DNA from 3 places in the Shewanella sp. AC91-MNA-CIBAN-0169 genome. Region 2 is predicted to be linked to each of the others. Evidence: predicted binding sites of a transcription regulator. Region 2 holds the regulator's gene; each other region holds the start of a gene.
The links. The regulator ArgR, encoded in region 2, controls arginine synthesis, uptake and breakdown. The targets are predictions, from matches to a motif close to ANTGAATANNTATTCANT.
Positions count from the first base shown of each region.

Region 1 (2,283 bases), on a different contig from region 2:
TCCTTGGTTATAACGTAACGAGAAGGGCGTAGACCGTTACGATCTACCGCACAGGCAGCATGGCGACCATTGGTCATTACAATGCCTGCAGGGCCGTCCCACGGCTCCATGTGCATTGAGTTAAAATCATAAAAGGCTTTTAACTCGTCATCCATTTCAGGATTTGATTGCCATGCAGGTGGAATAAGCAAGCGCATGGCTCGATATAAATCCATCCCTCCAGATAACAACATTTCAAGCATATTGTCTAAAGAAGACGAGTCTGAACCTGTTTCGTTAACAAAAGGGGCGGCTTGTTGTAAATCTGGTAGTAAAGGCGAATTAAACTTATAGGCGCGCGCTCTTGCCCATTGGCGGTTACCGGTAATGGTATTGATTTCGCCGTTATGAGCGAGGTATCGAAACGGTTGAGCTAATGGCCACTTTGGCGATGTGTTAGTTGAAAAGCGCTGGTGGAATAAGCAAATCGCACTTTTCAAACGAATATCTGCTAGGTCGGTATAAAATGATGGCAGATCTGCTGGCATCATTAAGCCTTTATAGACAATGACTTGTCCAGAAAGGCTGGCGACATAAAAGTCTTTGTCATCGGTGATCTGTTGTTCAAGACGGCGACGAGCCATATATAGGCGACGCTCAAGATCTTTTTCCCGCCAGCCTACCGGCGCGTTGATCAATACTTGATAAATTTGTGGCAAGCTTTCCCGGCCAATCTCCCCCAAGACATCCGGATTAATCGGTACTTTACGCCAGCCAGCGACACTGAGTGTTTCTCGTTGTAGTTCTTTTTCTAAGATAAACTTCGCTTCATCAGCGCGTTGCTCATCTTGGCTGAGAAATAGCATACCTACGGCAAACTTTCGGCTTAAATGCCAATCGTTTTCTGCCGCAATAGCTTCAAAAAAATCTGTAGGCATTTGCATTAATAAACCACAGCCATCACCTGTGCGTCCGTCAGCTGCAATACCACCACGATGCTTCATTCGATCGAGACCATGAATCGCGGTACGCACAATGCGGTGACTCGCGTCGCCGTCCATTTGTGCAATCAAACCAAATCCGCAATTGTCACGCTCAAAACTGGGATGATACAAGCTCATACAAAAAACCCCCTAAACCTCTACTTGATACGACTCGGGGTAAATTTGAAGAATATCCATAGATATGCACCCGAACCATTCAAATTAAACTGAGAATGAATAAAGGTCAAACCAAAAAAATGCAACAAACTGAAATATTATTACTAAAAAAACGTTATAAGCCACCAACCTTACGTTAACGTAAACTGTGATATATCACCTATAACGTTCTGAATAAAAAGAATTTTAGAAAATATTCAAACAATTGTTTACCTTTTTGCAACAACAACAGGGAATTATTTTTGAAATAAAAATAGTGAATTTTATTTCAAATACAGTCTTTGGGTAAAAAATTATTCTAAATGACTAAATATTCATTTTAGGTGATGTATAAATTACTTAAATTGTTTTAAACGTTTTTTGAGTTTGTGCACAACTTTAGCGAGCGCTTGAATTGATAGAGCATTTATTGATTTAGCACCAAGACAGATGTTTACCGTCTGACTACACTGGCGAACTTTGGAATGATGATGAGAGTAAGTTGTGGGTTTAGATGATTACGTTAATACGTTTGGGGCACATTGCAAACATTTATATGGCCAAAGAGTAAAAAAATTAACTATTGATGGCCAATTTACCTGTCCCAATCGAGATGGCACGTTAGGGGTAGGCGGTTGTACTTTTTGTAATGTTGTTTCATTTAGTGGCGAACAAGGTAGAGAACAGCCGATTGCGATGCAGTTAACCGAAGGTAAAGTACGCGCCCAATCTGCAAAAAAATGTACTACCTCTGCGGATATTAATTCTATTCCTACCGCTAAATACATCGCTTATTTTCAAGCTTATACCAGTACTTACGACGAGTATAAAGTGCTAAAGCAAAAGTATGATCAAGCACTTGAAGATGCCGATATTGTCGGGCTTCATATAGGTACTCGTCCTGACTGTGTACCCGATGAAGTACTTGATTTACTCGTTGAGTATCAACAAAGAGGTATTGAGGTGTGGTTGGAACTTGGCCTACAAACGGCCAATAATCACACGTTAAAACGGATTAATCGTGGTCACCAATTGTGTGAGTATCGTCAGACAGTTAAAAAGGCTCGCGCTAAAGGCATTAAGGTGTGTACCCATCTAATATTAGGGCTGCCGGGTGAAACATCTGCTGATTATTTTAATAGTTTACAAACCGTATTAGGAATTG
Region 1 covers NZ_JBEOPM010000023.1:43,034-45,316, forward strand. Annotated here, with positions in the region: gene gltB (glutamate synthase large subunit) at 1-1,100, opposite strand, end outside; gene mnmL (tRNA modification radical SAM protein MnmL/YtqA) at 1,623-2,283, shown strand, end outside.
Region 1: the regulator ArgR is predicted to act here: its motif matches at 1,154-1,171, upstream of gltB (glutamate synthase large subunit).

Region 2 (2,283 bases):
AATGAGTGAAGCAATGACCAACATCCCACTGACTTGTTGACCGATATCACTTTGCCAATATAAGCCGACACCCACCAACAACATGATTAAACCGACGAAATGTAACACTTTAACTAATTTGATCATTTGCGACTCTTTAATACGTTAAATAATGTTCATTAATCCAAAACATTACAATTATTTACGCTCTTATTCACACTCAAGTAGTAGAATAACGGCAATTTTTTGGTATATGGAAATCTCTTAACATGATAAAGCATATTCTCGGCGCCACTGTTATATTTTTAGGCCTTAGTGCTTGTCAAAGCCACACTCAAATTGTCTCAAATGAACAATTAATTGGTACTTGGCATGTAGAAGTCGTCCTCGACACTCCTACCATTAATAATAGCCCAGCAAATTTAGTTTTTGCTCCAAACGGTGAACTGACAGGTAATAATAGCTGTAATCAATTTTTTGGTCGTTACGCCCAACAAGGTCACTTGCTACAACTTGCACCATCAGGTTCGACTATGAAAGCCTGTATCGATAGTTTAATCACCCAAGAAGCTGAACTGATGCAAGCGATTTCATTGGTAGAACAAGTTGATTTCTCTAAAGGAAAACTCAATCTATTGTCTATAAATGGTGATACGCTATTGGTACTGACAAAACAATCGTTACCCTTATCCTAAAGCCTATGGTTTAAATGAGTCGCCGGATTAGTTATTAGTGTCAGTTTAAAGTTCCATTAGAAAATGAATTTTTATTCAATAAATCTGATTCTTTCTTGACTTAATAAGTCAATCTATTCAAAATGTGCTAGATTTTTGAATAACAACTATAAGATGAATTATCACTATGCCAGCGACAAGAAATCAGGATGAGCTCGTACGCACTTTTAAAGCGATTCTCAAAGAAGAACGTTTTGGAAGCCAAAGCGAGATTGTTAATGCGCTTCAAGCCGAAGGATTCGGTAATATTAATCAATCTAAAGTATCACGTATGCTCAGCAAATTTGGTGCTGTACGCACTCGCAACGCTAAGCAAGAGATGGTGTATTGCCTCCCTGCCGAGCTAGGCGTACCTACTGCTGGTAGCCCAGTTAAAAATTTGGTATTGGATGTCGATCATAACCAAGCCATGATCGTGGTAAGAACTAGCCCTGGTGCTGCGCAATTAATCGCCCGTTTGCTCGATTCAATAGGCAAACCAGAAGGGATATTAGGTACTATTGCCGGTGATGATACTATTTTCATCTGTCCAGCAAGTATTAAAACCATTGATGAGACATTAGAAACGGTTAGATCTTTATTCAACTATAGTGAATAAAAAACCATTTCAATAAAAAAGCAATGCCATGGCATTGCTTTTTTATTACCTAAAACTGGCGTTTACGCATCATCAAATTGAGTTAAAAAATCCAATGATGGCACAAAGAAAGACGATCCAGTCAGCGCTTTAGTAAACAACATCAAATGATCATGATTCCCGTGACCATCACCGTGCACCATACTGCGGAGCATTTGTTCGAAGTGATCCGGTGTACGACATACTGAAATAAACATCAATCCTTGTTGTCTAATCGAACCATATGGCATACTTTGACGTAAAATTTCTAATGCGTTACCGTGTGGATCTTTTAAGTTAACTCGTTTTGTGTGGCTGGTTAATGGCTTATCTTCTGATTCATACTCAATATCATCAACTTTGGTACGACCAAAAATATCTTCTTGTTTTTTAAGCGGTAAACGATGCCACTTACTTAAGTTATGCATGTATTTTTGGACATGAACATAACTACCAGAGACAAATTCTTGATCTTCATCACCGACAAGTGCAACTTGTTGACGATGGCGTCCTTTAGGGTTTTCAGTACCATCAACAAAACCAGTTAAGTCACGACTGTCCATAAAGCGAAAGCCACGTTCCTCATCGACTAACTCGACCAAATCTTCAAACATTTGGTTAATTTCATTGGCGACAAGATGCAAAATATCATAGCGATCACAACGGATATGAATAAACAGATCATATTCCATTGCAGGTGCATCACGGTTACCTTCACTCATGGCCGGAAAAGGTTTTAATAATGCAGGGCGAGATTCTGGATAAAAGGTATCCCAAAAATTAGCCCCAATACCCACAAAGCCATTAAAAGCACTGTCGGCATATTGATCCGTGAGTTCATAAATATACTGCGCTACATTAGCAATAGATGGGCGTAACTGATCTTCAACACCATCGTTGGCATTAAACATCAAGTACACACTGTGTAAATTCCCTTCTGCGCAAATTCCTAAC
Region 2 covers NZ_JBEOPM010000011.1:39,043-41,325, forward strand. Annotated here, with positions in the region: gene AAEY98_RS11085 (hypothetical protein) at 1-126, opposite strand, end outside; gene AAEY98_RS11090 (META domain-containing protein) at 249-674, shown strand; gene argR (transcriptional regulator ArgR) at 841-1,311, shown strand; gene AAEY98_RS11100 (Dyp-type peroxidase) at 1,374-2,283, opposite strand, start outside.

Region 3 (2,283 bases), on a different contig from region 2:
CGGCAGTTCTTCAACATCAACAATATTAAAGCCATGCTCTAAAAACCAATGGATACTACGGGTCGTTAACGCAAATAGACGTGAATAACCACGCACGCGAGCTTGGCCAATAATGTTATTAAGCAAAATGCTACCACGATCAGCATCGCGATAATCAGGATGAACCACTAAACACGCAAACTCACCCGCATTGTCTTCTTCAAACGGATACAAAGCTGCACAACCAATCACTAAGTTGTCGCGCTCAACCAGCATAAACTGTTCAATTTCCATCTCGAGTTGCTCGCGTGAGCGACGCACCAAAATGCCTTGCTCTTCCAATGGGCGAATAAGGTTTAAGATACCGCCTATGTCGCTAATAGTCGCTCTACGTAAACGTTCGGCGCTTTGGGTAACAATTTGGGTACCAATCCCTTCGCGTGAAAACAACTCTTGCAGTAACGCACCATCTTCTAAATAACTGACTAAGTGGCAACGAGGTACACCTCGGCGGCATGCTTCAATACTGGCTTTTAAGAATGCAACGGTGCCAACTGAAGTATGGTCATCTACAGCCATCGTCTTAAGCATTTCTTCAATATCGTCCGGCATCAGCTCGGCAATCACTTCACCATTTTTACCGATAAGGCCGTTGGTATCACTAAAACCAATAATCTTATCGGCCTTTAACTTAATCGCTACTTGGGTCGCAACTTCTTCAGCGGTCAGGTTAAAGCTTTCACCTGTAACAGAAGCGGCAATTGGCCCCATTAATACAATACCGTTATTGTCTAATTGACGACGTAAGCCTTGCGCATCAATACGGCGCACCTTGCCACTTAAACAAAAATCGACACCGTCATCTACACCTAATGGTTGTGCAATAACAAAATTACCACTCACAAGGTTTATTTGCGCATTTTGCATTGGCGTATTGCCCAAGCTCATCGACAACCTAGCAGTAATATCAAATTGAGTCGCCCCAGCAACCTGCTTGATAATCTTCAGGGTTTCATCATCGGTAATACGAATACCATTGTGATATGCCGGCTCAATTCCAGCCGCCTTTAAACCTGCGTCAATCTGTGGTCTTGCTCCATAAACTAATACCACCTCAATCCCAAGTGAATGCAACAAAGCCACATCATTTAAAATACCGCGGAATTGTGGGTGCGCTAATGCTTCACCACCCAACATAACGACAAAAGTTTTACCTCTATGAGCATTAACATAGGGTGCAGAATGACGAAATCCATCAACTAATTCAGTGGTTCTCACGGGCAAATTCACCTCGGTATAGGTTTGATGTTCATTAATGACGATGACAATAAATGCCACATGACGGTTTGCTGTATCAAAAAAGAATGGTATTGCATTTTAATTCACTTTTAAAGCATTTTATTTCACTTTAAGTAAAACACAGTGTCTCAATTTATTATGAAAAAATCATTACAGCCAAAAAGTTAGCTTGTTTTAGCCGTTAATAATACTTTACGCATTTAATTATGATATTTGCATCACATCTGTATAGCAATATTTCAACATAATGGCGATATGACCATGCGGAAATGGCTCAATAAAATCCAATGACATTAGCCATGCACCTCGTGACATAAACAACTGCTGTATAGACTAAATTCAGAACCTGACTAACGGTGTTTACTCAGCTGATTATTGTTCGATTCAGTATAGACTATTTTCAAACAGGCATAAAAAAAGCCCCAATTAAGGGGCTTTTTTAAGAATCAAAAATCAATTACTTGATTTTAGCTTCTTTGTACATAACGTGCTGACGAATGACTGGATCAAATTTCTTGATTTCCATTTTTTCAGGCATGTTACGCTTGTTCTTTTCAGTAGTGTAGAAGTGACCAGTTTTAGCACTAGATACTAATTTGATCTTCTCACGATTACCTTTAGATTTAGCCATTTTCTATTATACCTTCTCGCCACGGGCACGAAGTTCTTTAACAATCACTTCAATACCTTTCTTGTCGATAATACGGATACCTTTAGTAGATACACGTAATTGCACGAAACGCTTTTCTTCTTCTAACCAAAAACGGTGGTTTTGTAGGTTAGGTAAAAAACGACGACGAGTCGAATTTTTTGCGTGCGAACGGTTGTTACCAACCATTGGCTTCTTGCCAGTTACTTGGCATACTCTTGACATGTCAATCTTCTCCAAAACAAATTTTTAACGCTCGAGCATTAATGTGCCTCGTATGGCCGTCGCCCGAGGCACAAAGAGGGCGCATTTTATACACGATTGACCATAGAAGATCAAGCAGTGTTTATACAATC
Region 3 covers NZ_JBEOPM010000004.1:216,610-218,892, reverse strand. Annotated here, with positions in the region: gene argA (amino-acid N-acetyltransferase) at 1-1,257, opposite strand, end outside; gene rpmG (50S ribosomal protein L33) at 1,736-1,909, opposite strand; gene rpmB (50S ribosomal protein L28) at 1,916-2,152, opposite strand; gene radC (RadC family protein) at 2,274-2,283, opposite strand, start outside.
Region 3: the regulator ArgR is predicted to act here: its motif matches at 1,349-1,366, upstream of argA (amino-acid N-acetyltransferase).